DNA from 2 places in the Extibacter sp. GGCC_0201 genome. Region 2 is predicted to be linked to the other one. Evidence: riboswitches for the same ligand, from Rfam matches in the RefSeq annotation. Region 2 holds a riboswitch; the other holds the start of a gene.
What was found. Region 2 has a riboswitch for thiamine pyrophosphate ahead of thiM (hydroxyethylthiazole kinase). Riboswitches for the same ligand answer to the same signal wherever they lie in the genome.

Region 1: linked by a shared signal. The riboswitch ahead of thiT (energy-coupled thiamine transporter ThiT) and the one ahead of thiM (hydroxyethylthiazole kinase) in region 2 are both predicted to bind thiamine pyrophosphate.

The regions. Positions count from the first base shown of each region.
Region 1 covers NZ_JABFCH010000007.1:47,811-64,012, reverse strand. Annotated here, with positions in the region: gene HJV72_RS19735 (PaaI family thioesterase) at 1-26, shown strand, start outside; gene HJV72_RS06575 (oxidoreductase) at 131-2,158, shown strand; gene HJV72_RS06570 (MFS transporter) at 2,281-3,477, shown strand; gene HJV72_RS06565 (hypothetical protein) at 3,523-3,705, opposite strand; gene HJV72_RS06560 (HlyD family efflux transporter periplasmic adaptor subunit) at 4,033-5,982, shown strand; gene HJV72_RS06555 (ABC transporter ATP-binding protein) at 6,004-6,675, shown strand; gene HJV72_RS06550 (ABC transporter permease) at 6,672-7,853, shown strand; gene HJV72_RS06545 (prolyl-tRNA synthetase associated domain-containing protein) at 8,027-8,518, opposite strand; gene HJV72_RS06540 (helix-turn-helix domain-containing protein) at 8,535-9,089, opposite strand; gene HJV72_RS06535 (DUF3781 domain-containing protein) at 9,172-9,420, opposite strand; gene thiT (energy-coupled thiamine transporter ThiT) at 9,524-10,093, opposite strand; TPP riboswitch at 10,090-10,195, opposite strand; gene HJV72_RS06525 (CPBP family intramembrane glutamic endopeptidase) at 10,376-11,317, shown strand; gene HJV72_RS06520 (C40 family peptidase) at 11,538-12,620, shown strand; gene HJV72_RS06515 (C40 family peptidase) at 12,649-13,734, shown strand; gene HJV72_RS06510 (C40 family peptidase) at 13,974-15,062, shown strand; gene HJV72_RS06505 (C40 family peptidase) at 15,207-16,202, shown strand, end outside.
Region 2 covers NZ_JABFCH010000002.1:192,270-208,471, reverse strand. Annotated here, with positions in the region: gene cytX (putative hydroxymethylpyrimidine transporter CytX) at 1-838, opposite strand, end outside; gene thiD (bifunctional hydroxymethylpyrimidine kinase/phosphomethylpyrimidine kinase) at 838-1,665, opposite strand; gene HJV72_RS02340 (HAD family hydrolase) at 1,776-2,438, opposite strand; gene thiE (thiamine phosphate synthase) at 2,435-3,076, opposite strand; gene thiM (hydroxyethylthiazole kinase) at 3,063-3,884, opposite strand; TPP riboswitch at 3,950-4,059, opposite strand; gene greA (transcription elongation factor GreA) at 4,133-4,636, opposite strand; gene HJV72_RS02320 (cyclase family protein) at 4,756-5,397, opposite strand; gene HJV72_RS02315 (helix-turn-helix domain-containing protein) at 5,509-5,721, opposite strand; gene HJV72_RS02310 (hypothetical protein) at 5,736-6,245, opposite strand; gene HJV72_RS02305 (desulfoferrodoxin family protein) at 6,474-6,845, shown strand; gene rd (rubredoxin) at 6,895-7,056, shown strand; gene HJV72_RS02295 (Crp/Fnr family transcriptional regulator) at 7,059-7,736, opposite strand; gene HJV72_RS02290 (LiaF transmembrane domain-containing protein) at 7,754-8,440, opposite strand; gene HJV72_RS02285 (LytTR family DNA-binding domain-containing protein) at 8,448-8,900, opposite strand; gene HJV72_RS02280 (SHOCT-like domain-containing protein) at 9,068-9,445, opposite strand; gene HJV72_RS02275 (DUF2089 domain-containing protein) at 9,481-9,846, opposite strand; gene HJV72_RS02270 (MATE family efflux transporter) at 9,949-11,319, opposite strand; gene HJV72_RS02265 (ABC-2 transporter permease) at 11,476-12,132, opposite strand; gene HJV72_RS02260 (ABC transporter ATP-binding protein) at 12,132-12,977, opposite strand; gene HJV72_RS02255 (GntR family transcriptional regulator) at 12,983-13,354, opposite strand; gene clpP (ATP-dependent Clp endopeptidase proteolytic subunit ClpP) at 13,518-14,117, opposite strand; gene HJV72_RS02245 (helix-turn-helix domain-containing protein) at 14,114-14,533, opposite strand; gene HJV72_RS02240 (hypothetical protein) at 14,628-15,059, opposite strand; gene HJV72_RS02235 (hypothetical protein) at 15,106-15,345, opposite strand; gene HJV72_RS02230 (hypothetical protein) at 15,415-16,011, opposite strand; gene HJV72_RS19960 (hypothetical protein) at 16,023-16,154, opposite strand.

The DNA of each region.
Region 1 (16,202 bases), on a different contig from region 2:
CTACGGCATCCGGAACCTTCGTATAGCTTCAAATACCGTATGCTCCATTATGGACGTACACATACGGAGCATGCAGATATGACCAGGTGATGCTGACAGTTTGATAATACATGTATGAGAGGATAAGAGTATGAAGCAGAACGCATTTAAGAACTTGATGTCGCCTGTGCAGATAGGATCTGTCCAGGTGAAGAACAGAATCGTATTTCCGCCCATGAACACAAATCTATCTTCCGAGGACGGGTGTGTGACCCCTCAGATGGAAGAATACTATGTCAGGCGGGCAAAGGGAGGAGCCGGCCTCATTATCCTGGAGGCGGCAGGGATAGCCGCGGACACGCGCAACCACCCGCGGCAGCCGATGATATGTGACAGGAAGTATACGGCGTCATGGGCGAGGCTTGTGGAGAAGATCCACCGGTACCATGCAAAGGTCTCGGTTGAGCTGGTACACTATGGAAGCGAAGCATCCATACCGCCCCGGGTGTCCCCGTCAGGGCTGTCAAAGTATAAGGATAATCCTGGCAGGATTCTGAGCGTAGAGGAGATTCACCGCATCCAGGAACAGTTTGTGGCTGCTGCTACATATGCAAAGCAGGCGGGCATGGATGCCATTACGCTGCATGGATGCCATGGATATCTGATAGCGGAATTCCTGTCACCTGTGTTCAACAAAAGGACGGATGAATATGGTGGAAGTTTTGAGAACCGGAACCGGTTTCTTCTTGAAATCATAGAAAAGTGCCGGAAAGCACTTGGTCCAAGATTTCCTGTTATGGTGCGCTTCAGCGCCAATGAATTTGTAGAGGGGGGCAGGGAGCTTGAAGAGGCGGTGGCGCTTGCAAAGGTGCTTGCCGACAGCGGCGTGGCGGCAATTGACATCTCTGCGTCACAGCCGTCTGCCTATCTCATGACGACTCCGCCCTACTGTCTGCCTCAGGCAAAGGGTCTGCTTGTGCCATATTCCGAAGCTATCAAGCAGGCGGTGGATATCCCGGTGTTTACGGCTATCGGTATACGGGAGCCGGAATACGCGGAGCAGATTGTGTCCGAGGGGAAAGCAGACCTTGTCGCGCTTGGCCGGCCGCAGCTTGCGGACCCTGACTATGCCGCAAAGGTGGCCCTTGGAAAGCCGGACCGTATCCGCCACTGTCTGTCCTGTGAATACTGCCTTGACACGCTTGACGACGACAGGCAGATATGCTGCGCGGTTAATCCGGAGACGGGGCGGGAAGCAGAATTTTGCGGGCAGGGCAGCCTGTCTGTCCATGGATGTGGGTATGCCGCCCAGAGAAAAAAGGTCGTCGTAATCGGGGCCGGGCCTGCTGGGATGGAAGCCGCCAGGATGGCGGCGCTGAAAGGACATGAGGTGACGCTGTATGAGAAGCGGCTGAAGCCCGGAGGAACGCTGAACGCGGCGAAAGTGCCTCCCCACAAGGATATGATAGGCAGGCTCGTGGACTGGTACGGCCGGGAGCTTGCAGATCTCGGCGTAAAGATGCAGCTGGGCATGGATATGTCAGAAGAGGCTGTAGATGCTTTGGAACCTGACATCGTGTTTCTTGCCTGCGGCTCTCATTATATTAAGAGGATCAAGGGCAGCAGCCTGCCAAATGTCATCAATGCATACGAAGCGCTGACCGAACCAGACAGGGTAGGCAGAGACGTCGTCATCGTAGGCGGCGGTGCGTCCGGGGCAGAGGTGGCGGAATATTTCTCTGGCGAGCTTGTGGATATAGTATGCCTTGGTGCCACAGAGCTTGGGGGAGACTTGCGGTTTGAAGCCAAAGAACGCCCCGGGGCCGCGCCGGGGCGCAGGATTACCGTTGTAGAGATGCTTGATGGCATATGCAGCGATATGGACGTATTCTGTAAAGAGACCGTACTGTATACGCTTGCAAAGAATGGTGTGAGGCTTTGCCCCTCGTGCAGGGTGGAAGAGATTACAGATTCGCAAGTACGCATTTTCAACCTGAGAGAGGAGAGGGAGGAAGTGCTCCGGGCAGATACGGTCATCCTGGCCGGCGGGCTGAAGCCGAATGAATCTGAAGCATTCGCCGATAAGCCGTATATGGTTGTCCGGATAGGAGACGCCGTCCGGGCAGGCAAGATAAAAGACGCCGTCTACACTGCATATATGGAGGCAGAACGCATATAGCATCTGTTGGAAGGGCCATTTTGCCAGATACTGTAATTAATGCAAGTCTGGAACGGCAGCTTGTATCTGGCTGCCGGGCCTGCGGTGGTCAGAAGAGGACGGGGTACGGATTGAGGTATGATATGGATAGAACAGAAAGAAATAACCTGAAGATTACAGTGATGTTGTACGTTTTGATGTTTATCTATGCTGTCTTTACTACGATGACGGGGACACAGCTTCTCGTTCTTGTCAGAGAGTTTGGGCTTGACTTGGCGCAGGGAGGTATCTTTGCTGTAGTTGTCAATACAGGATGTACGTTGGGCATCCTGCTTTCTGCATGTTTCATAGACCGGTTTGACAGCAGGCATCTCGTGCTTATGTCTTATTTCCTGATGGGACTATTGCTGATTACGATTCGCTTTTTTATTTCTTACTATAGTTTTCTTATGCTGCTGCTCTTGATTGGCATCAGCATGAAATTTCTGGATGCATCTATCAACGCAGCTATCTCAAGGTTAAATACGGTCAACAGCGGCTTTTATATGAATCTGCTGCACTGCAGCTTTGGCATCGGCGCTTTCGCAGGGCCGGTTTTTACGACGATGCTGATGGAGCGCGGGACGGCATGGCGGGATACATATTTTTACCTGGGAATCATATGCGTCTTGTCGGGGCTGTTCTATTATGCCGTACAGAGAGGATATGCGCCAAAAGCTGCGGCCACGGCAGAAGAAGCCTGCAAGAAGAGCAGTGCCGGTGGCGGCAGGAGAGGACACGTCATGTGTGCCCGCGTATTCTGCCTGATGGCCATCCTGCTCTTTTACTGCGGACATCAGATGGGAATCAACAGCTGGCTGCCTGCCTATATGCAGGAATCGCTGCATCTGGCGCCGGCTGCTGCCAACCTGAGCGTGTCGGCATTCTGGGTCGGACTTATCTTCAGCCGTCTGTCCAGCGCGGTTTTGACGAGATACACAGGGGAAGAGCGGATATTGAAGGCCGGCCTTCTGATCGGCACGGCATGTCTGTCAGCAGGGATTGTCAGCAGAGTACCGGCGGTGACCGTAGCCGGAGTGGCCGGTGCCGGCCTTTTCTCCGGGGCGTGCATCCCGCTCGTGCTCACGATAGGATACAGGTGGTATCCGGCTGCCCTCGGAAAGATATCGACCGCCCTGTTCCTGTGCATTGCAGGCGGAGCGGTTATCTTCCCATGGCTTATGGGAATCAGCAGCAGAAGCTTCGACCTCTTCGGCGCCATGCTGCTGGATGTTATCTGTCTTGCCGCGGCAGCCGTCGCTGCGCTCATGCTGCTGCCGGGGAGAAAGATAAAAGAATAAGTAGTATGGGGTATCATACCTATCATATAAGCACCATACCCCATTTTATCTTAGCCATTTTTTTCTTTCTTCCTCCTCTTTCTCTTCATCAAGTTCTTGAACCTGCGCCTCACCTGTTCCTGAAAGCGCTTCAAGCATCTTGGCCATCTCATTTTGGGCTATGGGACCTGAACCCAGGGACAGGCACACCATCAGGACAAGAAAAAACTTATATACCCTTTCTTTCATTCAGTTTCTTTCAATCCTTTCTTAGCCACCGAAGCGGCCAATGTGGTCAGTTTAAGCTATATTGCATCTGGTTCCATATCTTGTAATGTCGGAAAAAACCGATTTATATAATTATACCAGAATAGACAGAAAAAATGTAGCATTGTCCGGGTTGTCCGGGGACGGGGTATTTTTAAAAATATCCCGTCCCCAATTTGAGCGCGAACATACTATGCTGTACTGAAATCACAGTTCTTTCACACTGTAATCACAGAATACCCGTATTTTTCCAGTAATCTTATGGTAGTTGATATTTGTAAAAATAATTTACAGGTACAGGAGGAGATAATGGAGAATCAGGCTAAAAAGTTTTCGCTACGTGTAGACAGGAAGGGATTGGGCCAGAAGCTCAGGCAGGCCAGGAAGAAGAAATCGTTCTGGATAACGGTGGTAATTGTTGCGGTGCTCTTTCTTGCACTGGTGGTCGGGCTTATCGCACGGGCAAAGGGTAAGAGCAGCCAGGCGGCGGAGCGGACGGTCCAGTCTGCAACGGCGGAAAAAGGGAGCATCAGCACGACGGTTGTCGGCACGGGAACGCTTCAGAACGGGACGGCCACGGACGTCGTGGTCCCCACCGGAATCAAGGTAAAGGAAGTCCTGGTGGAGAGCGGAGATACGGTGGAGGAAGGCCAGACGCTGGCGACACTGGACGAGGCGTCCATCGCCAGTGAACTGCTGGAAGTGAAAGAGAGCAAAGAAAGCGTGCAGGAGCAGATAGACAGCCTGTCTGACGATGCAGATGATTCCGGCACTACGGAATACCTTGAGGCAAAGGTGCTGTATGGCCAGATGGAGGAGCTAAATGCCGCGGAAGCGTCTCTCAATACGCTGCTGGAGACAAAGGCGGTGACAGCATCGTGTGCAGGTACGGTCGACAGCGTCAATGTGTCCGCTGACACGGAGGTTACGCAGAGCACGGCGTCAGGGACAGGCGCCAGCTCCGGAGATACGGCCTCAGGAGCTGCTTCGGGGACAGGAAAGGAATCAGGTACTTCCGGCGGGACAGCGGCCATGTCGGATACGGGCAGCGGTGCGGAGATTCTCTTGCTTTCCGCGGCAGATACGATTACAAGCGTCCAGAATATTTCAGACGTAAGCCTTACGGTGGAGGCACCGGCAGCCGGCCAGAAGCCGCAGTCCAACATAAAAGAGACGGACGCATACACAGGGACCATCACGTGGAACTGTGCGGCAGACGTCTTTCAGGCCGATACGGCTTACACAGCGACGATTAAGCTGACAGCAAAGAGCGGATATGAATTTTCCACCAACGTTATCCCGGAGGTAAAAGGAGCCGATGTCACAAGCGAAGTGCAAAAAAGCGATTCCGGGGACAGCATTCTTATGATAAAGGCCAGATTTGCCAAGACAGCCGTGGCGCAGAGTGCAGATGATGCGAAAAAAGACAGCCAGGACAGCAGTTCTGCGTCGGGAAGTTCTGCCCTCGGCAAGGAGGGAGGAAGCACCGGCACAGCGGCGGCACAGGCAGCAGGGGCAGCTTCCGGGGATGCCTACGGAACAGGAAGTGCCGGTGCAGGGAGCGCCGCTTCGGGCGGCAGCACATCCGGGAGCGGTTCCGGCACATCCGGCGGCAGCGTGTACAGTGCATATGAAGCGGCGGCATTTACGATAGCGTCTGGGGAAGATGTAACGGTATCCATCCAAGTAGATGAGCTGGATATCCTGTCTGTAGAACAAGGGCAGCCGGCCGCTGTCACGCTGGATGCCCTGGACGGGCAGGAATTTGAAGGGGCCGTCACAAACGTATCCCAGACAGCATCATCAGGGAGCAGCAGCGCAAAATATCCGGTGGAGATTACGCTGGAGAAAACAGAGGATATGATGCTGGGCATGAGCGCGTCGGCAACCATTCGCATCGAGGAATCGGAACATGCGGTGCTCATACCGGTCAGCGCTCTCCAGGAAAAAGGGGACAGCGCTTTCGTATATACAGGAAAGGATGGGGAAGGAAATCTGACGGATGAGGTTGAAGTAGAGACCGGACTGTCCGATGGAAGCCAGGTGGAGATCGTAAGCGGGCTGAGCGAGGGAGATACCGTGTATTATCTGAGAGCGGGCAGCACCGGTACGGAAGAATCCGGCGGCGTGATAGGCGGTCAGGACATGATGATGCCCGATGGCGGCAGTATGCCGGATGGCGGACAGATGCCAGACGGCGAGATGCCGGACTGGGGAAGCATGCCCCAGGACGGGCCGGGCAACGGGGATGAACAGTAAAGGGAGCGAAGGGGGACAGAGATGATTACATTTCATGATGTATCCAAGATATACCGGATCGGCGGGGTGGAGGTACGCGCCCTCGACCGTGCGAGCATGCAGATAGAGGAAGGAGAGTTCGTCAGCATAGTCGGTCCCTCCGGGAGCGGGAAGTCTACGATGATGAACATCATCGGATGCCTTGATATGGCAGACGAGGGGACGTATACGCTGGACGGCCAGGCTATCGAAGCGTATTCCGAGTCGGAGCTGGCCCGGATACGAAATAAGAAGATAGGGTTTATCTTTCAGAGCTTCAACCTGATTGGAACCATGACAGCAGCAGAAAATATAGAACTGCCCCTGATTTACCAGGGGGTGCCGAAAAACGAGAGAAAGGAGCGGGTAACGGAAGCCCTATCAAAGGTACGGCTGGAAGGAAGGGGAGCCCACAGACCGAATGAACTGTCAGGAGGACAGCAGCAGAGGGTTGCTATCGCGAGGGCGATTGCGACGTGTCCGTCCCTTTTTCTGGCCGATGAGCCGACGGGAAACCTGGATTCCAAGACAGGAGACGAGATTATGAACCTGTTCCACGAGCTGCACGGACAGGGGAATACGATTGTGCTCATCACCCACGACGACTCCGTAGCCAGGCAGGCAAAAAGGAGCATCCATATACTGGACGGCCAGGTAAAGGAGGTAGAAGCATGATAGTGCAGGCTGTAAAAATGGCATGGAAATCAATTGCCTCGAACAAGATGCGCTCCTTTCTGACCATGCTCGGCATCATCATCGGGGTCATGTCTCTTGTCGTGCTCGTGTCGCTCGTAAGCGGGACGACAGAATCTGTGACGGACCAGATATCCAGTATCGGGAGCAATCTGCTGACGGTCACGGTGCAGGATGACAAGGGCAGGCCGCTGAAGCTGGCGGATGTATCCGAACTGGCCGAAGATGAGGAGATCGAGGCAACCGCGCCGGTTGCGCAGAGCAGTGTGACTGCGGCCAGTTCCTATTCCGAGGAAAGCGCGTCCCTTTATGGGACGACTAGCGCTTATTATGACATCCAGGGGATGGAATTGTATGCGGGCCGGTTTATCAAGAATATAGATGTGGAAAACCATACGAATGTGGCGGTCATCAATGCCGGTCTTGCCAAAGAGGTGATGGGGCGGATGGATGTAATCGGCGAGGCGATAAAGCTGAATGGGACGGAGTATCAGATTATCGGCGTGCTGGCTGCAAAGGACAGTGATTCCAGCACAACGGAAAATAATGAGGCCTATATTCCGTACACGTCCCTCATCCGTCTTATGGATGACGTATCGTCCGATGTGACGACATTCTGCGCGTCCGCTGCAAGCAAAGAGACGCTCGACGATGCACAGAGCGCCCTGACGACGGCCTTGTTGGAACGGTTCAACCAGGATGAGGACGCCTTTACGGTCATCAATCAGTCTGCGGTCATGGAAGCCATGGAAAGCGTCACAAGCACGCTGGCGCTTCTGCTCGGGGGCATCGCGGCCATTTCCCTGCTCGTGGGGGGCATCGGCATCATGAACATCATGCTTGTATCCGTGACAGAACGCACGCGGGAAATTGGAATCCGCAAGGCAATCGGGGCGGGGAAGGGTACCATCATGCTTCAGTTTCTTATCGAGGCGCTCATGATCAGCCTGATGGGATGCGCGGCTGGAATTTTTCTGTCCTGGGTTACGCTCCAGATTATATCAGGTGTGGGCGGAGAAGATATGAATTACACGTTGAGACTGGGCGTGGTATGGATATCAATTGCATTTTCCATGGGAATCGGTATTATCTTTGGCATATATCCGGCGAATAAGGCCGCCAAAAAACAGCCGATCGAGGCGCTCAGGTATGTCGGGTAGGCCGCCGTCGGGCGTGTGTCGGGGACATATGTGAGACTGGCAATGCCGGAGGAACGTGAGGAGAAGTGCTCGTAAATGCAGGAAGACTGGTTGTATGATTATATCATTGATACGGTATAAGAAAGGGACAGATGAGCTGAAAGTGGCCAGTCTGTCCCTTGTATCATACATGGCTATAATTTGATTTTCATGACATCTACATCCAAATCCCAGAGAAACTTGTCCAGGTCCTTGAAGGACAGGAACACGGTCGCCGTGTTCTCCAGCGGATGGATGCCAAGGCTCTTGCAGCGTCCGAGGTCCTTGTCGATGAAGAATTCCACCGCATGGTCAGCGTCGTTCATGAGCCCGAACGGAGAGACGCTGCCCTGCTTAAGGCCCAGATACTGCTCCAGCCGTTCTTCTGAGGCAAAGCTTAAGTTGCCCGCACCGAGCGCACGGCCGAGTGATTTCAGGTCAACCGTCTTTTTCTCATCACATGTCACGAGAAAGTGCCGTTTACCTTTGGCGTCGCGCAGGAACAGATTTTTACAGAGCGTTCCTTTGGCGGGAAGCCCGAGGCGGTCCATATCCTCCATCGTGTGTACCGGCTCATGTTCCACTACTTCATACTTGATTTTCAGCTTGTCCAGTGCGTCATATACGCGTTGCTTTTGATTGTCCATGTCTCTTTCTCCTTTCTTAATTCGGATAGTGCACGACGATGCATGCAGTAACCATCCCTTTTCCTGTATTCTTATAGATGTAGTCGTCAAAGGCATTGTATGCGGCGGAATCGCCGGCTTCCAGCACATATTCCATGTCCTTGAACACAAGCGTCAGCTGTCCGCTGTATACGGTGATGAACTCACGCGTGCCTGCCATCTGCCTGTTGCCCGCCATCTGTCCGCCTTCATCGAATTCAAAATCAAAGATTTCAAAATCCTGGCCGTCCCGGAAGCTGAAGACCGGATACAGACGGTAACGGCCGTCATCGCTGATAAGAGGCGCGACTTCTTTTTTACTTGTTCTTGAAAACGGGGTCGGCTTTGGCGCGGTAAATGCCGTTACGGGCACCTTCAGGCCAAGAGAAAGCTTGTAAACCGTGGATATCGTCGGGTTTACTTCACCTCTCTCCAGCTGGCTCAGCATGCTTTTGCTGATGGAGGTGAGGGAAGACGCCTGTTCCAGGCTCAATGCCTTGGATTTGCGAATTTCCTTTAAATTATCGGCTATCAGCTTATTTAAATCATCCAAATGTTTTCCCTCCCCATATTCCGGTATATAGAATTTTTTTCTATTATATTGCAAACCGGGAAGAAAGTAAAGACAGGTTCTGCTACTTTTCCTTATGTGCGGTTATGATTGTGTAGCTGTCAGCATTGATTGTTAGGATACAGCCGTCAAAGTGGGCATACCAGTTTTTCCCCTTTCTTGTGGCAGAGGCGCCGGGCTGCTTCAGCTTCTCTTTGCACCAGTCAACCACGTAATCCGTGTCCAGAGAAAGATTTTTCTTGATACGTAAGACACCTAGCTCCGTCGTACGTAGACGGTCAAGATGAAGGAGCAATTCATGATTCCTATCCATTTATTATATTACCTCCGTGATATTTGATAATGATATTATAAGATTTATTATAAAAAAATGCCGCAAAACAGAAGATTCTGAACTGTTTTGCGGCGTCTCATACCTATTGGATGACTGTCTGCACCTTGACATGTTTCAGCGCTTTCGTGACTGGCGGCAGCGTTAGGATGACAAGAGTAATCACAGCTTCGGCGCCAAGGTATGACCCCTGGTAGAGTGCGGAATAAGCCCACGGATTCATTCCGTCCGGCGTATAAGATGCAAAAAATATAACACCGGAGAGAAGAGAGCAGATGAACCTGCCGAGGACGCCCACGATATAACCCGTCTGCAGACCATATTTCCTGTCAGAAAAAAAACCGGACAAACCGAGCGCTCCGAAAGCAAGCGGATAATCGAGCGCCACCTGAGGAATCGAGAGCATGTACGGATCTACGACAAACTGAAGTATACCATAGGCAGCCCCGGCCAGTATACCGTACTTCGGACCATACCAATATCCTATAAGACAGATGAACAACATGGATAATAAAGTGACGGAACCTCCCATAGGCATCTCCCACACTTTAATGTAAGAAGTCACCATAGCAAGAGCGATTCCAACTGCAGAAAACACGAGTTTCTTAGTGACGGCACTTGAAGAAGTGCCGGTCTTGATACTTGATTTTGACATATTAAATTCTCCTTCCTTACGCCGGCATTACCCGGATCAAGTTATAAGGGTCTGGACACAATCATGCCCATCTCAGCCATATCGGCGCCCCGTTCAACTACTATAATAGTCAGAAAATACAGATGTGTCAAGTACGGGGGTTGTACGGAAGGGGTCAGACCCCTATGGCCATAGGGGTCTGACCCCTTTGAATTGTTTCAAAGAATTTATACTTTTTTAATTGCATGTTGCGTTGATGAGAAGTAGAATAGAGAGAGTAATTGAAAGAAAGTGAGGTTTATTATGGAACAGCAGCAAAATGGAACACCGCCGATGCCTGTTGAGAGCGGCGGAAGGCGGTTCATGCGTCTGTGGGGGCCGCTGCTCATCAAGTGGGGAATCGCATTCGCCACGATGATGGCCGGTGCTATGGTATGTTCTTTCTTATATATGTCAGCGCATTATGACGCGGCTATGAAAGCGATGGAGAATCAGGAGCAGATGATGAACCTGTATAATGCCATACTTGAGGAGCTTATGAAATGGCAGACGGCTATCGAAGGGATAGCGGCATTCATCACTATACCTGTCATGCTTATCCTTTTCCACAAGGACAGAGTGAAGGAGCGGGTGTCAGGAATCCTTCCGAACAAGAAGGCGCCTATATGGAAATACGGGGCAGTGCTTCTGATGTCGGTGGCGATGTGCTGGGGCCTCAACAACCTGATTGCAATCAGCGGGGTATCCGCCATAAGCGGTACTTACGAGGAGACGATGGAGATACTGTATACGCCGCCTCTTCTGATTCAGATCATCTGTCTTGGAATTCTGGTGCCGGTATGTGAGGAACTCGTATTCCGGGGGCTTATGTTCAAACGCCTGAGGGCCGGGGCGGGATATATGCAGTCAGCCATATACTCCTCTGTCGTGTTCGCGATACTGCATGTGAACCTCGTGCAGATGATCTACAGCTTCGTGCTCGGTCTGATGCTGGCATATATTTATGAAAAATATGGTTCCATAAAAGCGCCTGTGGCTGCCCATGTAGTCATGAACATATTCTCGGTGCTGGCAACGAAATATGAGCTGCTTGACTGGCTGGCAGCGGATATCATGAGGATAGGTATCGTCACAGTCGTATGTGCGGCAGTAGCGGCAACGATGTTCGTCTTCATACAAAGAATTGAAGAAAGACCGGATTACCCAAACAAACCGGGTGAAAATGAGAACCTGGCGGCTATATAAGCTGCCAGATTTTTTTAATGCACGATAATGGCAGAAGCAGCTGGAAATGAATATATTGTAGAAGCGGACCTTATTATTCTATGAAGATAATTGTTACGAAATTATTAAATTTTATTGCAAAATTTGGCAATATAAGGTATAATCATTCCTAGATGTAGGGGTACTATGTCTATGTTAGACGAATGAGGGAGTTAAAAATAAGTAAAAAGGATGATTATTTATGAAGAGATGGAAAGCTACATTGGTGACGGTAGTGCTGACCAGTTCTTTGATTGTGATGCCTGTGTTTGCAGAACCGTCGGTAGATGACCTGAAGGCGAACAAGAAGGCAGCGGAAGAACAAGTCAGTTCATTGCAGAGCCAGCTGACAGATCTGTTGAACAAGCTCGGGCAGCTGGAGGAAGACTTGATTGCCAAAGGGGAGGAAATCACAAAGGCAGAAGAGGACCTGAAGGAAGCAGAAGAACTTGAAAAGCAGCAGTATGAAGACATGAAGCTCCGTATCCAGTTCATGTATGAAGAAGGTAATACGAGCGCGGTAGAGGCAATCGTAACATCGGAAGATTTCGGAGACTTGGTCAATAAAGCCGAATATGTACAGAACGTACATGACTATGACCGTGACAAGCTTCAGGAATATGTAGATACAAAGAAAAAGATTGCGGATTTAAAGACGACTCTGGAGGAAGAAAAGTCGAACCTGGAGGGTATGCAGTCTGAGTATGAAAGTAAAGAAGATGAATTAAACACGACGATTGAGACGAAAAAGTCAGAAATCGCAGATTTTGATACGCAGATACAGGCGGCGGCAGAAGCTGCGGCAGCAGAGGCGGCCAGACAGCAGGAGGCGGAACGCCAGGCGGCTGCGGCAGACAATAACGGAGGCGGCGGTACCGGTACAGGCGGCGGTTCCGGCAGTGGAAACGGCGGAGGCAGCTCCTCCGGTATCGACTATACCGGAACAGGCAATACCGCTACAGCGCAGGCGATAGTCAGCGCGGCGTACAGCCAGCTCGGGGTGCCATATGTATGGGGAGGCACGACACCGGGAGTAGGCCTTGACTGTTCAGGCCTTACGCAATATTGCCACAGAGTAGCGGGAATCAGTATCGGACGTACATCGCAGGTGCAGGGAGGCGGCGGAAAAGCTGTCAGCAGCCCACAGCCGGGAGACCTGGTATGTTACGGAACCCATATCGGCATATATATAGGAAATGGACAGATGATTCATGCACCACACACAGGGGATGTAGTTAGGGTAGCGAATGTATATGGTTCACCATGGTACAGACGTTACTGGTAAGGGGAATACTTAGACTAAGGAGAGACTTATGAGGAAACTGTGTAAAGTGTGTACTATTTCATTATTGGCGGGGGCGCTGGTTGTAACGCCGGTGTTTGCAGAACCGTCGGTAGACGATCTGGAGAGCAGCAAGGCGGCAGCCGAGAGCGAGGTCAATACCCTTCAGAGCGAATTGTCAGCGACGTTGGAGAAGATTACGTCACTGGAAGCTGAGCTGCAGGAAAAGACGGAAGCGGTTGTGAAGACAAACGAAGAGCTGGAAGAGGCGGCCTATCAGGAGCGCCAGCAGTACAGCGATATGAAGCTCCGTATCCAGTATATGTATGAAGAAGGGGACGGCAGCGTTGTAGAGACACTATTATCTGCAAAGAGCTTTTCCGATTTGGTCAACAAAGCGGAATACGTGCAGAATGTGCACAGTTATGATAAGCAAAAACTCGAAGAATATATTAAGACGAAAGAAAAAGTTGAGACATTGAAGAACAGTCTGGACACAGAAGTTGAGAATATGCAGTCCAAGCAGGCTGCGTTGCAGGAAGAGAAGGTATCTTTAAGCAGTACGATTTCTTCCAAGCAGTCTCAGATTGCACAGCTGGATCAGAGCATTCAGGATGCGCTGGCGGCAGCGGTGGAAGAGCAGCAGGCAGCGGGAGAAGCAGGCGGCGCAGGACAGAATGATGCGGATGCAGGCGGTACAGAGCAAGGCGGTTCAGGGAACGACGGCGGCAACGATGACAAACCTTATGCACCGCCATCCGGCGGCAGCGGTTCAGCGGTTGCCAACTATGCGTGCCAGTTCGTGGGCAACAAATATGTATATGGCGGAAGCAGCCTGACGAACGGAGCAGACTGTTCTGGTTTTACGATGGCAGTATATGCAGCGTTCGGTGTATCACTACCGCATAACGATGCCGCGCAGGAGGCCTGTGGCAGAGCGGTGAGCTACTCAGAGGCTCAGCCCGGAGACTTGATTTTCTACGGCGGCCATGTCGGCATCTACATCGGTGGGGGCAGCATTGTGCATGCATCAAATTCTGCACCTTATCCAGAAGGCGGAATCAAGATCAGCAGCGCTACATACAGGCCTATCAAATGTGTCAGAAGAATTTTCTAGTAAAGCAGCAGCGGACCGGTTCGACCGGTCCGTTTTTTGATACCAGAACTATCACCTGTACTATAATTTACCTGTCACATTTTACAGAAAAATGTTGAATTAAGAAACGATATATAGTATCCTTTACGTGTATATATGAAATTTTAGACAGGTATATCCCGAATGACACCAGAAGTGCAACGGTTTTACCATATGGAATATCAGCACTAAAAAAGTATAATAACAGGAAAGGTGAAATAATGAAGAATAGACTGACCCAGGCTGTCATCGTAGCGTCCGTGGCGAGCGCGCTCGTAGCGACGCCGGTATTTGCTGAACCTACGGTGGACGATTTGAAGAAGAATAAAGCGGCGGCTGAAAGTGAAGTCGGTTCCCTTCAGGAGGAACTGACACAACTTGTGTCGAAGATCAGCCAGCTGGAAAGTGATCTGATAGAAAAGGGTGAAGAAATTACAAAGGCGGAAGATGATTTAAAGGAAGCCCAGAAGCAGGAAGAAGAACAATATGAAGACATGAAGCTCCGCATCAAGTTCATGTATGAAGAAGGAGACACAAGCTTTGTAGAGACGCTTGTATCCGCTAAGAACTTTTCAGACCTTGTAAACAAGGCGGAATATGTCCAGAATGTACATACATATGACCGGCAGATGCTGACAGCTTATGTGGAGACGAAGCAGAAAGTAGCTGACCTTAAGGATACGCTGGAGGAAGAGATGGCCAGCATGGAAGATATGCAGCAGCAGTTCGAGTCGGACAAGGACAGTCTTGACGCGACACTCGAGAGCAAGCAGGCAGAGATTGCCAACCTCGACGGCGAGATACAGGCCGCGGTTGAAAAGGCTGCCGAAGAACGCAGGAAAGAGGAAGAGGCAAGACAGCAGCAGGCACGGCAGCAGGAGACGGCACAGACGCCGTCAGGAGACGCAGGCCCAGGAAGCACCGGAGGCGGCGTAAGCAAGCCATCCACGTCACAGCCATCCTATCAGGGACAGGGAGATACAGCGGTCGCACAGGCGATAGTCAGCGCTGCTTATTCACAGCTCGGCGTTCCGTATAAGTGGGGAGGAACGACACCGGGAGTAGGACTGGATTGTTCAGGCCTCGTCCAGTATGCGCACCGTGTCGCGGGAATCTCGATTCCGAGAAATTCTGAGGCGCAGTATGCGGCCGGAAAGAAAGTATCCAATCCACAGCCGGGAGATATCGCCTGGAAGCCCGGGCATGTAGGCGTCTATATCGGCAACGGCAAGATGATCGAGGCGCAGCAGACCGGAACCAATATCATGGTCAGCAACGTAAGAGCAGTCGGTTATGCAAGATATTGGTAGGAAAAAGCTGGCAATTTCTGTAAATATATTGAAAAAAATAGTAAAATGTAGTATTCTGACCTTAGATATGCGGGGGCGTATGAGAGAAAGCGACAGGAGATAGAGATTTCTGCCGCACAATGATTAATAAGGATGGGTGAGAATATGAAAAAACGATTCGGACAGGCACTCATCACTACTTTAGTGATGAGTTCTTTAGTTGCAGCTCCTGTAATGGCAGCACCTGACAGCGTTGATAATCTGGAGGGGCAGAAGCAGGCAGTGGAAGCCCAGGCTGCGGATGTCAATGCCAGACTGGTCAGCCTTCTGGTACAATTTGACGCCTTGAAGCAGGATATGGCCGGGCAGAAAGAGCGTATCGCGCAGGCGGAGAGCGACTATAAGGAGGCCAGCGAAAAAGAGCAGGAACAGTATGAGGCGATGAAGCTTCGTATACAGTACATGTATGAACAGGGCGATACGAGCTTTCTTGAGACGGTCGTATCCGCCAAGAGCTATTCCGATCTGGTCAATAAGGCGGAGTACGTGCAGAAAGTACATACCTACGACAGAAAGATGCTCAAAGAATATGTGGAGACGAAAAATGAGGTCGCGTCACTGAAAGAGGAACTGGAATCCGGCGAGGCTGAGATGGAGGCTATGGCAGAAGACCTGAGCAGCCAGCAGACGAATCTGGAAGGGACCTTGTCCGAGATGAGAAGCCAGATAGCTGACTTTGATACACAGCTGGCCGCGGCGAAGGAAGAAGCAGCGGAGCAGCTCGGAGCGCTGACGCAAGACACGGAAAACATGACCGCTTCCATCGATAACGGCGGAACGGATGAAGCGCCAGGCAGCAGCAAGCCATCATCCGGGGGAGATACGAATAACGGCGGAATGTCGAAGCCGTCCGGCAATACGAACGATAATACGAGCAAACCTTCAAACAACAATAACACCAGCAAGCCCTCGAATAACAACAGCAATACGAACAAGCCGTCCAACAATAACGGCGGCAACAGTACGAATAAGCCGAGCAATGCATCTCTCGGACAGCAGATTGCGTCAAAAGCGTGTACATATGTAGGCAATCCTTATGTCTATGGCGGCACGAGCCTGACAAACGGAGCCGACTGTTCCGGCTTCGTACAGTCCGTACAC
Region 2 (16,202 bases):
TGGGCATGATAGACTCGCTGGATACTCCTGCAGAGTAGGCATCCAGGAACGTCGTCGTTACCGTGGAGAAGATGACAATCAGAAGCGCGGCGATGCCAAGGCCTGCCTTCAGCATGATCTGGGCGATGTCATACTCGCCTGTGTACAAGGCCGCGCCCATGCCAATCACGTACATCCAGCAGCTGATAATACCGTAGACTACAGCACTTACGGCAGTCGCCTTCACCGGCGTTTTGGCCTCTCTCGTATAATCGCTGATCAGCGGCAGCCAGGACAGCGGCATGGCTACGGACAGCTCCACGGCCGCGCCGAACGTCATCCCTTCACCTGAGATGATTCCCGCATGTGCCCCACCGAAGAATATGACCTTGCTCAGGATAAGCGTCAGCACGAACAGCGCCGCCATGGCTACCGTATTGATCTTCCCGAGATTCGTAATGCCGATGGCAATCCACAGCAGAATAAGGGCACCAATGACGAGGCACCATATCCACGCGCCCGTATTCAGCACCCCGTCTGCCGCCAGTGCTCCGTCATATATCATGATAGCGGTCCAGCCGGTAAGCTGCAGTACATTCAATACGGAGAACAGCAGGCTGCCCTTCTGTCCGAAGCTCATCTTAACCGTCTCCATGGCGCTCTTCCTCGTCTTTGCACCGATAAGCCCGGCAAAAAAGAGCATCGTGCATCCGATGATATGGCCAAGGATAATGGCCGCCAGACCTTTCCTGAACCCGAGGGGCGCCAGATAGGTGCCCGTAAGGATCTCCGCAATGGAAACGCCCGCGCCAAACCAGATCAAACCGTTTTCAAAGATAGAAGTACGTCTCTTTTCCATTACAGCCATACCCCCTTGTCCTCATCTGTGCCCCCGATGAACTCGCTCTCCAGGTCAAACGCATGGTTCATCGGCCCGCTTCCTTTCCCAAGGTCCAGCATGGCGGACAACGCTCCTGAGATATACGCCTTCGCCCGCTCCACAGCAGCCTCCATGCCATATCCCTTCGCGAGGTTCGAGGCGATGGCGCTTGAAAGCGTGCAGCCGGTCCCATGGGTGTTCGGATTGTCAATGTGCCTCCCCCGGAACCAGAGGCATTCACCGTCCCGGTACAGCAGGTCGTTGGCATCATTGAGCTGATGCCCTCCTTTACAGAGCACGGCACAGTGGTAGGTTCTGCCGATGTACTCTGCGGCAGACGCCATATCCTCTTCTGTCCTTACACGCATTCCCGACAGGACCTCCACCTCCGGAATATTCGGCGTCAGCACTTCCGCCAGCGGAAGAAGCGATACCTTGAGCACTTCGATGGCATCGTCGCTGATGAGCCTGGAACCGCTCGTCGCCACCATGACCGGATCCACTACCACATGCTTTGCCTCATACTTCTTCAGCACAGAGGCAATCACTTTAATAAGCGGGCCCGCCGATACCATACCTATCTTTACCGCATCTGGACGGATATCGGTAAATATGTCATCGAGCTGTTCTTCTAAAAATTGCGGAGTTACTTCCATAATCCCTGTCACGCCGGTCGTGTTCTGTGCAGTAAGTGCGGTTATCGCGCTCATGGCGTATACGCCATTTGCGGTCATCGTCTTAATGTCTGCCTGGATGCCGGCGCCTCCGCTGGAATCACTTCCAGCGATTGTTAATGCTGTTCTCATTTTTTCTTCCTCTTTTCTTCGTAATATCTCCTCGCGTCAGCTGAGGGTGTGTTACTAGCATTAATTTTATATAGCGGCGGAAGGTGGTGCCCCCAATCAGCCGCTTCAAATCAACATGCTGATGCTGATTTCCAAAATGTATCGAAATCACCGAATGCCTTCAGGTACAGCTGCGCCCTACGGCAGATTTCTTCCTGCTGTCCTTCGCTTGAGGCGTCGTATATCCCAACAGTTATAAAGCCTGATGCCACGGATGTTTCAATCGCATGCAATGCATCTTCAAATACGAGCGTCTCTTCCGGCTTCGTGCCCATGCAGGAAGCCGCCTTTAGGTATATTGTCGGCTTATCTTTTCCTGCCCCTGCTTCGGAGCAGGTGAATACTTCATCAAAGTATCTGTCAATCCCGAGACGGACGAAGGCCGCCTCCACAAGATACCGGTCGCTGGATGTGGCCGCCGTAAGCCGTACGGACTTTTCCGCAAGCCTGTCAAGATACTCTTCCGCCCCGGTCTTAATCTCTGCCTCATACAGGTAGAACTCCTCAATCTGCCGATTGATTCCGTCCACAATACCGGCGGTGCTGTCCGAAATCCGGTATGTCTCCTTCAGGTATCGTGCTCCTTCCTCCATCGTCATGGAGAACATCTTCTCTCCAAGCCCGTACTCTGCGGCAAGGCCTATGGACTTCAGATAACGCTCCCCCGCTTCGTCCCACACAGGCATCGAATCGAGAAGCGTCCCGTCTATATCAAATATGGCTCCCTTGATCATGCTCCCACCATTTTCCCGGCCGCAGCTTTCAGCTCCCTGGCCGCCTCTTCGATATCCCCTGCGCCGAATATCGCGCTGATGACCGCGACGCCGCAGATTCCGCTGCCTGCAAGACTGCCTATATTATCCTGATTGATTCCGCCTATGGCGATGACCGGAATCTTTACCGCTCTGCAGATATCCTTGAGCGTGTCCTGGCTCACCTCCACGGCATCTGCTTTGGAACCGGTAGAAAACACGGCTCCCACGCCAAGGTAATCTGCCCCCCGCGCCTCGGCAAGCAGCGCCTGTTCTACCGTCTGAGCAGATACACCGATAATCTTATCCGGTCCGAGCCTGTCCCGGACATCCCCTGCCTCCATATCGCTCTGCCCCACATGCACACCATCTGCACCTATCGCGGCTGCTATCTCCACATTGTCGTTGATGACGAACGGAACGCCGTATCTCCTGCAAAGCTGCTGCAGTTCCTTTGCCTCCCGGAGGAACCGGCCCTCATCCAGATTCTTTTCCCTCAGCTGGACGAACGTCACGCCGCCTTTGATCGCCTCTTCTACCTGTCCGGACAGCGTGTCCGCTCCGAGCCACCTTCTGTCCGTCACTGCGTATAGCAGCAGGCTCTTTTTATCGCACTTCATACTTCGCTCCTTGCTCCAGCGTCTTTCCGTCCATGTTGTACACCGCGTCGATGATTCGATTCCGGTACGTGGCATTCCCTTCGCCTTCCTGCATATAGTTCCACCCGATCTCTCCGGCGAGGCCCATGGCGCACACGGCAGCTGCGGCAGCCTTAAGCTCCTGCCCTTTATTGGCGGCGACAAATGCAGTCATCATGCCGGACAGCTGGCATCCAGTCCCTGTAATCCTTCCCATCTCGGGACGGCCGTTCCGTATCACGTAGCAGTCTGAGCCGTCGCTCACAAGGTCAATGGCTCCCGTGACGGCTGCAATGCATCCCGCTTTCGCTGCAAATGCCTTTACAAAGGCAACGGCCTCATCAAGGTTCTCCTCTGTCACCGCTTCGGCCACATCTGCATCCACGCCTTTCGTACTGCCGCTTCCGTACGCTAACGTCTTAATCTCCGATATATTGCCCCGGATGACGTCAAAGCTTATCTCTTCCATCAGCTTTAGTGCAGTCTCTGTACGCAGCCGGCTCGCACCGGCGCCTACCGGGTCGAGCAGCACGGCGTGCCCAAGTCCTTTTGCCTTCTTTCCCGCAAGGAGCATCGCTTCTATCGTCCGACGGTTTAGCGTGCCGATATTGATATTCAGCCCATTGCAGATAGAAGTGATATCTTCCACGTCTTTCTCCTCATCCGACATAATCGGGCTCCCCCCGCAGGCAAGGAGCATGTTCGCCACATCGTTGACCGTTACATAGTTCGTGATGTTATGTACAAGCGTGCCTTGCCTTCTCACTTCGTCCAAACAGATTCCCAGCATTTTTATTTCCTCCTTTGATATAAATATTGAAAAAACGGATATGCCAAAGTCTGACATATCCGTTAATATTACTCACGCTATATCCCTACGTTGGCATTATCCAAATCAGGTTACGGGTCAAAGCAATGACAGCTTACTCTCAGCCCGCTTTCCGCGAGCCCCCCTTGTTGCTATGTTGTTTTCACAATCTTCATTATACTACGTTTTCCAGAATTTGCAACGGTAGAATGGGACATGCAGACGAAAAATCAGAACTTGCGTATCTTATCACCACTCTCATCCGTTGATTTATCAATAGACCTGACAACGATGTAGTATCCATCTTCCCCACTTGTCTTCACTCTGATCCGGTCTCCCACTTTGTGTCCCAGTATCGCCTTCCCCAGTGGCGACTCTATGCTGATACGTCCCTCCAGAGAATTGCCGCGTACGCTTGTGACGAGCCGGTACGTCTCCGTCTCATCATCTTCTTCAAAGTACAGCTCCACCGTATTGTTAATTCCGACCTCATCCTCCCCGGACGTATCCGAGACGATCTTCGCTGTCTTCAGCATCCTCTCCAGATACCTGATGCGGCTTTCGTTCCGGTTCTTGTCCTGCTTTGCCGCCTTGTACTCGAAGTTCTCGCTCAGATCCCCCTGGGCTCTGGCTTCTTTCACGGCCTCCAGCTCTTTTTTGCGCACGACAAGCTTGCGGTATTCTATCTCTTCTTTAATTTTGCGCACGTCACCTTCTGTCAACTGTTCTCTCAAAAGAATCTCCTGCCTTTCTCACTGTTCATCTTAACCATTGTATCGCCGAAGATTCAAAGTTGTCCAGTATTTTTGTTCAATCAGGCATACTTATTGAACTGCTAATGTTCAATAAGGTGTCAAATATATGCTATCGCCCGCACAGGCGCACCGTCTGCACATTCATACTTCAGTGGTAGGGCGATGAAGTCTACAAGAGCGTCCCCAAGTTTCCCCAGGTTGCAGAGATTCTCTATGATTACCATCTGGTTCGTCCCAAGAAGCACCTTATGCGCGGGAAGCTCCCTGGCGTCCGCCGTATCGATGCTCATCGTATCTATACCTACTCCTTTTTTACCTGCCCTGGCAATATACTTTGCCGTATCGGCCTCCAGTCCCGGAGAATGTCTCATGTACTTCTCCTGTCCCCAGAACTCTTCCCATCCTGTCCTGAACAGCAGAAAATCAGCTGCATCCGCCAGCTCTCTCACCGGTTCTATGTATTTACATGTGATATACTCGCCCTCTTTGATTCCGGTGCAGTCTATGACCGCTGCTTTGCCAAGGAACTGGGCTGTCGGAAAATGTTCCAGCGTCTTTCCCTTTGCGAACAGATGGGCCGGTGCATCCATATGGGTGCCCGTGTGTGAGGTAAGCGTCAGGGCCGTCTCCCTGAAGCCGTCGCTTCCGTAGCCGCATAAGCTGCCGAGCCTTGGCTTCGGCGTCCCTGGCCACACTGGAGTATCTTTGTCTAACGTATAGGTAAGATCGATAATTTCCACAGATTATCCCTTCCTTTCTGCATGACATATGCCTGTTGGGCAACAACAATCCAACAGGTATATTTTACCAGCTTATTATTAAGATTGCGGGACTTAAATCTTAAAGATTTATTATTTTTCATCCCTTTCATATTCCAATATGTCGCCGGGCTGGCAGTCCAGCACATCACAGATGGCCTCAAGCGTAGAGAACCGTATCGCCTTTACCTTTCCCGTCTTAAGGTTCGACAGGTTCACATTAGATATGCCGACCTTTACTGACAGTTCGTTCAATGACATCTTGCGGTCTGCCATCATCCGGTCAAGCCGTAATATTATCGCCATTCCTCTACCTCCTGCTATATAAGCGTATCGATTTCTTTCTGGTATCTAAGACCATATTTCATAATCTGGCTGACGAGAATCAGCACAATACCACCTATAAACGGCCACCCGTCCACAAATATACCCTTGGTAGAAAACAGAAGAAAATTAGGCATTGCATAGTTTGGAAAAAATGGGAACAAAACTGCACCTGCCACGAATAATATTCCTATCATCATAAAGCATCTGATCATCCTGTCTGAAAATGGCTTCTTGCTTTTTTTTATCTTCATAAGCATAAAGAAGAATAAAGATAACGATAACCAAAATACGAACTGCCAGTAGAATCCATTATAGGCTCCTTCCTCAAGCTTTATTCCTCCTTTACCCATTAAAGCTTCCAAAAACATGGGAATTATCAATATTCCCATTAGTGTCGACATTCCTGTTAAAACAAGAGCCGTATATAGTAAAATACGAAATTTGAGAGAAAAATATTGCTCTTCGTTTTCTACATCATCCATCTTCGTTTTCTTTTCTTCCATCTGATTAACCCCCTTCTTTTTCACTAATAATAACATATGAATTAATATATATCAACCATTATTTAATGATATTCATTAAATTTTTATTTATAATTATTACCTTGCTTTACGGAAATTTAAAACTTTCGGATTTTGTAACAAATGTTACGGAAATCATTTTTGTTTTTATGTATTCTATTACCAGAAAGAACATAAACTAAATGAAATAAAATGAAGGAGGTTTTTTACATGGGAAATTTTTACAAAGACCAGAACTCTCACAATATATTTTTAGAACTTGTCGCGATTGGGGATCAGAATAAAGCGCCGCAAATCGAGGAACTTACTGCGAACACGACGGACGCGGCACAGGAAAAGCACGTACCTGTCGTAAACGTCAACGGAAACAGTGTCGAGGTATCCATAGGCTCTGTCTCACATCCGATGCTGGAGGAGCATTCCATCACCGTCATCTTTATCGAGACGAAGATGGGCGGTCAGTACCGCAGGCTCATGCCAGGTGAAGAGCCAAAAGCAGTCTTCACGCTGGAGGACGGAGACGAATTTGTCGCTGCATATGAATACTGCAATCTGCACGGATTGTGGAAAGCCGGGGCATAAGCCCTCTTTATACAACAATGATAAGAAAGATAATATGGAGGTAATAGAAATGAAAAAGTATTTATGTGAACCATGTGGATATGTATATGATCCGGAGGTTGGTGATCCGGACGGCGGCATCGCGCCGGGAACTGCATTTGAAGATATCCCGGACGACTGGGTATGCCCGGTCTGCGGACTTGGAAAGGATGTATTCATCGTAGAAGAGTAGCTTTACATCCCTTCCAGTTCGTCCTGAAGCAGATTGAAATCTAAGATTTGGACGTGATTTCTTCCAGTAATTTTAAGGATTCCTCTATCCTGCATCCACGATAATTCTCTTGACAGGGAAGGCCTTGTAGTGTTTAGATATGCTGCAAGGTCTTCTCTGTTCATGGGAAGCCTCATCTTCTCCCGCCCTGCACTTAAGTCTGTCATGTAATATGCTATCCGCTGTCTCAGCGTCCCGCACGTAAGCAGATGTATCTTCTTCGTATTCTTCTCTGCCTCCTGGGCAAACAGCCGCATCATGTTGAAGATAATCTTGCTGTGGTGGGCACAGTTCTTCTCACACGTACTGTAGAAGAAGTGTCTCGATACCGCCAGCACTTCCGTCTCTCTTCTAGCCGCCGCAAAATACGCATAGCTCTCATGTTCCAGGAAGAGATCCACTTCGCCGAACCCCTGCCCTTCCCTTACGAAATCCACATAGTTCTGCTTTCCAAGCGCATTTACCTGCCCTAGCTCCACTTCCCCCGACAGGATAAAATACAGGTGTTCCGGCGTATCCTCCTGCCGGAACACATATTCATCTTTTCCATACGTCTTTACATATGCTTTGGAGCAGATGAGACTTCGCTTTATCTCATCCTCCGTCAGATTCTGAAACAGACTGAGCTTTTCTACTTTCATCGTCTAATCCCTCTTTTTTATACATATATGATTTCCACACCGCCAAAGCTCACTTTTCCCGTCAGCTTTACGACCGGTCCGCCTGAGGAATGGTTATTGTTCTTCTCATCGATGCCTCCAAAAGCCGCACTTACTTTGTTGACGACGGTCCAGTTCCTCGGAACATATAGTTCCACACCTGCAAATGATACATCCAGATGAAGCACTGCCTCTTCGTTCTGTATGACAGCATTGTCAAAGTACACCTTAAGCGAGCCAAACGCGCAGTGAAGATCAGCGCTCTGGAAATCATCAGAATTAACATATTTGATGCTCCCGGAAAATGTCGTGGAGAACTCCATCTGTGCACAATCCACTGTCTCTACAGATTCCTCGCCGCTTATGTGGTGATGATAATAGCTCCGCCTCGGATGATATAAGAAGCTGCATCCGATGCTTCCAAGGAGTGCCGCTCCAAGTACCGGCCATGGAGTTATGGACTCTATGCCCAGCGGACCCGCATAAATGATGCAGAGGAACGCAACGGAAAACAATACTCCTGTTATGCTTCTGTGGACTACGCTTTTTATGAGGCAAGCCGCAAAAAATACAGTGAGCAGAAGGCTGAACACTCCGATATCTCCGAGCACGCCCATACGGCTTACAATCAGGAAAATACCACTTACGATAAAAAATAATCCCCAGAATATTCGTTCTTTTTTCATAATATGTCTACCTCTTTTCTTCTAATCGGTCTTTTAGTGGCTTGTAGTAATACCTGGAAACATATGCCTGCTTATGTGTTCCCTGAAATTCTACCGTGCACGAAGCCGGGAGCGACTTAGTCATGGAATAGATCTTCCTCGTGTTCAGGATGGTAGATTTGGACACTCTCATGAAATAACCGGGCAGCATCTCTTCTAGCTCATACAGCCTGTATTTCGTCCGGTATATTTCTTTCCTTGTGTGAGCATGTACTTCGCTCTCCTCTGTCTCAAAGAACAGCACATCTTCAAGCGGCAGATAATAGGAAGTATCCCCTTTATAGAACACAAGCCTCTGCTCCATGGATACGATATCCGCCACTGCCCTCTGAATCTTCTGAACTTCCTCATCCAGCACGCTGCTCCTGATAATGATCTCTGCTTCTTTTAAATTGTCTTCAATCTCAATCCGTATCTTCATCTGTCCCTCTCCCTGGTCCTATATAACCATAATGAGGTCTGAAAGTAAACCTTAATCGGGCAAGTGGTAATAATCTGCAAGTAAGTGGTAGAAAAGTCCATCTGTCATATCACAGCCTGATGGATACGAACGTTCCGTCCTTATAATTATTTTCATCCGGCTGCCCTCTACTTATCCACGTATATTCTTACTCTCGTACCGTCCGTGGCCTCCACACTGATAAAGTCGCCTTCTATCTCGCTGTCCAGGCATTCCGATATGGCATCCATCATCTCTTCCAGATTCACGCCCTGCAGGTCTTTCTCCGGGATAGGAAGCCGCCCTGTAACTTTAAGTATCTTCTTGACAGCTCCTACCGGAAACTGTATGTTCACCTTTTCTCCGCTGCCATCCACGACGATGCGGAACATCTTTTTGTCATAATTCTTTCTGGCCGGAGTCTGTTTCGTATCCTCCACTCCCATTGCATTCATAAGCTCCGCAGCCTCTTCTGCTGTAATCGTACCGTCCGCTACCATCTTTAATATCCTTAATTTTTCATCCATATTGATGCTCCTTTTCTATGATTCCATTCTTATTCTTATTTCAGCTGCCGTATCGCCTCTTCTGCCGTTATCTGCCCTTGTTCCAGTGCTTTCAGCACAGCCTCGCGCTTCTGCATCTCTTCATCCTGCCCCGCGCCCTCTTCATATCCCAGCTTCTTAATGACACCATCGAGCTTAGCCCGGACAGTCGGATAGGAGATGCCCAGTTCCTTTTCCACTTCTTTAATATTACCTCTGCACCGGATAAACGTCTCGGTAAAATATAGCTCCTCACCGGAGAGGTAATCAAATTTGCTTAATGTAAAATCATTTTCTATCACCGTATCACACCCCGCACATTTCAGACGGGCCACTTTCAGCTCTCCGCCGCAGACCGGACACTGACTGATTACTTTTTTCATGCGTCCACTTCCTTTCTCATATTACTAATATAATCTGTATAATTAAAAATGTCAATATTTAAATTAATTATTTTAATTTTAATATTGACATTTTTAATATTATTATTTAATTTTGTTGTATTTTTCTTTGCAGTCCAGCTTGCGCAGGAACGAGATAGCCAGCGGCGCAGATATAAGAAACGCCAGGACATCAGCCACCGTCTGCGCCGTCTGCACGCCTCTCAGGCCAAATGCCGCAGGCAGCACCAGGATGAGCGGGATAAAGCAGATGCCGCTGCGAAGTGCAGACAGGAACGAAGCCTTCCCGCTCTCTCCTACACTCTGAAACATCATATTCGCACATACCGAAGCTGGCTGGAAAAAGCAAGCGATACACTGGCACCGCAAGGCAAATACGCCTATCCGGATAACTTCCGGGTCATCACGGAATACTCCTATCACCTGAGAAGACACAAGCAGACATACAGCCGCGAGACTGCCGATGACAACCTCTCCTGCTGCTGCGGTGAACCAGAATCCCTTCTTGACCCTGTCATATTGTTCCGCTCCATAGTTAAATGCAGCAACCGGCTGGAACCCCTGGCCAAGGCCGAGGCCGACAGAGAAGATAAGCATGCAGATTCGGTTGACTATGCTCATAGCCGCCACCGCCGCATCTCCGTATACTGCGGCCTGGTGATTCAGCAGCAAGGTAGATATGCTCCCCATGCCCTGACGTATAAGGCTTGGAAATCCAGTCGCGACGATACGTGCCACGTCATGGATATCCTTTGTTATGAGCCGCACCGAAAGCTTGCTGTCTGTCTTCCCTGTCAAAAACATAGCCAGAAGAATCAGGAAGCTGATCATCTGCGAGATCGCCGTAGAGAGCCCCGCACCGGCCACCCCCATGTTCAGCCCGAACATAAGGACCGGGTCGCCTGCCATGTTGAGGATGCCTCCGGTGGTAAGGCCGACCATGGCATAGGCCGCCCTCCCCTCATACCTGAGAATATTATTCAGCACACAGCTCCCTGTCATGAACGGCCCTGCCAGCAATATGTAGAACCCGTACTGTCTGGCGTACGGCAGTATCGTCTCTGTACTTCCGAGCAGACGCATGAACGGTGTCAGAAATACGATACCGCAGACCCCGATGACAGCGCCCGCCGCTATGGATAAAAAGAAGCTCGTGGAAGCAAATCTGCTGGCACTCTCTGTATCTTTCTTGCCAAGCTTCCTAGATATGATGCTGCCGGCCCCGTGCCCGAACATAAAGCCAAATGCCTGCAGCACGGCCATCAGGCTGAACACGACACCTACCGCGCCGCTTGCACTCGTGCCAAGCCTGCTGACAAAATACGTATCTGCCGTATTGTAGATGCTCGTAATGAGCATGCTAACCACCGTCGGTATACCAAGCCTTATAATCAGGTTCGGTACCGGAGTCTTTGTCATCTTATCGTACTGGGCGGTCTTTTGACCTTCTCCCATATCAATTCCCCCTTTGTCCGGCACAATCGGATAGAAAAAACTTCTTCCTGCGCAGCAAGGCTGCACAGGAAGAAGCATTATACAATTATCGGCTCCGCCGTCTCCACCAATCTATATTTAGTTATATTATACACCAGTTTCCTCTGGTATGCACTATCAGAATTGCTTCTTTTTCATTATCCTGAGAGATACATTATACGATATCACTGCTATCACACAGCAGGCGATTACTAATGTGCCAATGATTTCTCCGGTACTTGCCGCCCCAATCCTCATCAGTGCGGCATCGATATCAATACCAATCTTGCCAGCAATTTTCGTCCCGGCATATATGGACAGAAATATGATTCCCATCGCCCCCAGCATAGCTATCCTGCCCTTTTCCGCCCCAAATTTAAACTGTATCGGAAGGATGATAAGAAGGAATACCACAAATAGCGCCAGGTATATGCAGGCAGTAACAAGCCATGACTTCCAGTCTATCTCCTGCTTTTTCCACGTCATGTATGCCGATACGACAGCCGTAGTTACTGTCCATGCCGTCCCTCCAAGCAGCAGGCCGAACACATACTTTTCCCTTACGTACTTTTTCCGGCTGATGGGAAGGCTGAACAGAAAAGCAAGTCCATTGTCATATTCATCATAGCTGATGGAACTCAGTGTAAACATGGAGAATACAAAGGTCATGTAGCTGATTACAAAGGATGGTTCTCCACTCGTAAACAGCAGCATAGTACCGACCAGACAGATGATAAGGAAAAATTGCTTCTGGTTCTTTAATAACCTGATATCTTTAATTAATAAACCTTTCATTATGCCTCACCTCGAATCATTATTGTAATTGCTTTATCAATGCTCCCTTTTTCAATCACTATCCCCGGATAGTTCTCCATATAGAACTGCTTCTGGGCCGTCAGGCAGCTCACCCCGAAGCCTTCCCTCTTGCAGGCCAGTATATGTTCCTTATCCAGCTTTTCATACTGTTCATCTGTCAGCTTCAGAACACCGTATTCATCGAGCAGTACATCCGTCTCTTCATGGAGTATGATCTTCCCACCGTCAATCATGTACAGATCATCACACAGCCCTTCCAGGTCGCTGGAAATATGGGAACTGATAAGGATAGCCCTGTCTCCCGGCTCCATATAACCGCGGAGCAGATCCAGGAGTTCGTCTCTTGCAATCACATCCAGCCCTGCCGTCGGCTCATCCATGATGAGGAGGCGTGCACCATGGCACATGGCGCTGATTACCTGCAGCTTCGCTTTCATACCTGTAGAGAATTCCTTTATCTTCTTGTCAAGCGGGATATTGAACTTTTTGCACATGTTCACGAATGCCGTCCTGTCAAATCTGCGGTACAGATTGCTCAATACCGGTATGATATCTTTTACCGACAGGTAGCCGCTGAATCCAGAATCGGAAAGTACCACACCAATCTTCTCCCGGTCATCCTGGGTAAGCCTGTCATTTGACTTACCAAGCACGGCTATGCCACCTGCATCTACATCTATCAGATTCAGTATCGCTTTGAAGGCCGTACTCTTGCCTGCACCGTTGGGGCCTATCAGCCCTGTTACCCTTCCTTCTTCCACCTGCAGTGAACAGTCAAGTTCAAAGTCCTTATAATGTTTCTTCACATGTTCCATCTTCACCAGCATAGCTATTCCTCCAAGATAATTTGAAATAATTCTGTTATTTCTTTGTTATTCATCCCACAGCTCTTTCCCTTTCGGATTGCCGCTTCCAGATCAGCTTCTACCTCTCTGCGCTTTTCTTCCAGCATAAGCTCCTGGTTCGCGCATGTCACGAAACTTCCTTTCCCATGGACCGTAACAACAAATCCTTCCTGTTCAAGGGCATCGTATGCTTTTTTTACCGTAAGCGCGCTTACTCTAAGTTCCTTGGACAGTACGCGGACAGACGGCAGCATCTCATCTTCCTTTAATGTACCTTTCATGATCATTGCTCTGATCTGGGTGACAATCTGTTCATATATGGGCTGCATGGATGAATTATTTATAATCAACTTCATGTCATCCCTCCTTGTATAAACAGTATATAACAGTATGCAACTGTTGTCAACTGTTATATGCTGTTTATTATATATTTACAAGTATAGCAAAAGCCGCCTGTGCAGCGCGAAGCTGTACAGGCGGCTTTGCCATATGAAGAGATAGAGAACGAGGGGGCGGTTCTTATTCGCTGCTGTTCTTAGAGATAACGGAATCAATCAAACCATACTCTAAGGCCTCCGCTGCACTCATAAAATTATCTCTTTCGGTATCCCGCTTGATTTCCTCTATTGTACGTCCGGTATTTTCTGCCAGTATATGATTTAATCTCTGCTTATTCTTCTGTATATGTTCAGACATTATTTTTATATCGCTGGCCTGTCCTTGAATTCCATTGCCATGTACGGCAGGCTGGTGAATCATAATTTCCGAATTGGTTAATGCCATGCGTTTGCCATGTGTACCGCCTGCCAGCAAGAAAGCGCCAAAACTTGCTGCAAGTCCTACACATATTGTTGAAACGTCACATCTGATATACTGCATGGTGTCATAAATTGCAAATCCTGCTGATACAGAGCCGCCCGGACTGTTGATATACAGCTGAATATCCTTATCAGGGTCTTGCGCTTCCAGAAAAAGCATCTGCGCTACAGCCAGGCTGGCGGAAGTGTCGCTGACTTCTTCTCCTAAAAAGATAATCCTATCTGATAATAGCCGGGAAAAGATATCATAGCTCCTTTCTCCACGACTCGTCCGTTCAATTACATAAGGTATTGTACTCATGCCGCAATCTCCCTTATTCTTGTAGTGTTTCTGTAATAGTTGAAGATAAAGGCATAGCTTATGGATATTTGCTTCTGTACTGGCAGGAAAACTCCCATATCCCTGTAAACTTTAGGTGGATATAGGTATACCTGCTTAAAAGCGTACGAGAAGGATTGCTGCGTATCATATCCCGCATCATAGGCAATCTCTATTATTGGCTTATCTGTTTTGACCAATCTTTCCGCAGCTACCGTCAGCCTGCGGTTTTGCAGATACTTATGAATCGTGATACCTGTATATTCTGTAAAAATCCGGTTTAGATAGAATTTCGAATAGCCTGCTTTTTCGGCTATATGGTCTAAGTCAAGTTCTTCCTCCAAATTCGTTTCTATATAATCTATGACTTTTTGTACAACATCTTTATGCTTTTCCATTATATCGCCTCCCTATGCCTTTTCCTATTATAACAAGTTCCGGGAAGCGTGTCTTAATAAAAAATGCCATTCGCGTGACAGAGCCTTTTTACGTTTATTCTGTTTGTTTATATACACTTGTCCCCGATACTACGAAGAGCACAGGAATCAGGAGCGAATAGACCATTGACAGCATCTCTTTCGTGTCTGCACCTCCCGCAATATCTACGATAACACTTACAATACTGAGCACAAGCGATATCCAGCCAAGCACAAGCGCTGCCTTTAATTTGCCTTTAGATCCGTTGGAGCCCTTCAGGCCGAACAGGCCGCAGACAAGGCTGAAGATGCCTCCCAGCAGCACGATGACGCCGAGAATCATGAGCATGCCCGTCGTCAGGACGCCTGCCGACTGGGCAAGGCCGGACGCATTGCTGCTGGCGGCCCCGAGCAGGCCTCCCCCGACGATAGACAGGACGGCAAGGATGATGCTCAGTATACCGCCGATTATCTGTAAGACCGATGTGACTTTTAATATAGTTCTCATTTTTTTCCTCCTTCATAATTTACAATGGTTTCCAATACTTAACCTTTTATATGTACAGCCTGCGGAATGAATATATCAGCTCTGTATAATTATCGTACGTGCCAGGCACCGTCACTTTTCTTTTAAATGTAGATCCATCCTCTTTTGACAGAACACACGTTATCCTGCAGGAAGTCTTCCATTCTCTAAGCCCCTCTATCCGGATAATCCTTCTCCCATATGGATATACATGCCCGGATGCCATGATTCTTTCTATCAACCACTCTTCATCTATAGCTTCTATCATCTTAGCCTCCTGATGCGCGTTATAAAAATACGCGGCTGTTCCTGCTACATTTGATGCCGTTCCCGTGCCTTATACATTTATCTGAAGATGGCGCTGAAATTCAGGCGCTGCATAATCGAACAGATACATATTGTTCTCACTGTCTCTGGCAAAGGTAAGAAACATTCCATAAGTCCGTCTTCCAATCATAAGAGCGCCGGCCATGAGGACACCCGCCAGCATCAGCACACTTATGAGGCTAACCATGCGCCGGGTATCTCCTGGAAGCCGGGTACTAGCCAAGACCAGAACTGACACTGTCACAATTGTGCCTGCCACCAAGCCTGCCAGGCAGAATATCCGGTATCTTCTGAACAATCTGCCCGATGACCCGCCTTTCCTGTATTTCCATATGTACGGGCCTGCTGCCGGAACATAGTTCCTCTCTTCCTCACGCTGCTGCATATCGGTAAAAGATTCCGTGGCCCTCTCACATTCACGTTCGGCAGCCGTAAAGTTCTGCGGCTCCTTTACGTCTGTGCGGGGACTTCGTATCAGCTTGATTCCCCACGCCAGAACACAGGCAGACAATACCCCCGCTGTCAATATAAATGTCAGGGCATTGCCGTTTGAACCAGTTCCCCATTCTATCCGCTCCATTATATCGTTCAGAACCATCAGCAACACGAGAATTACCCCTACTCCGCCGATGCGGCCAGCACTGCGCCGAATATCCTCTTCACTATGTACATGGTCATGACCTCTTTTCTGTCCGTCGCTATCTTCGCAGAATTATCAAGTCCTGCAGCCTTATCTGTTTCATTAATCACTGTAAGTATACCACAGTGATTAATTCAAAAAAACCCACAAACTTGATG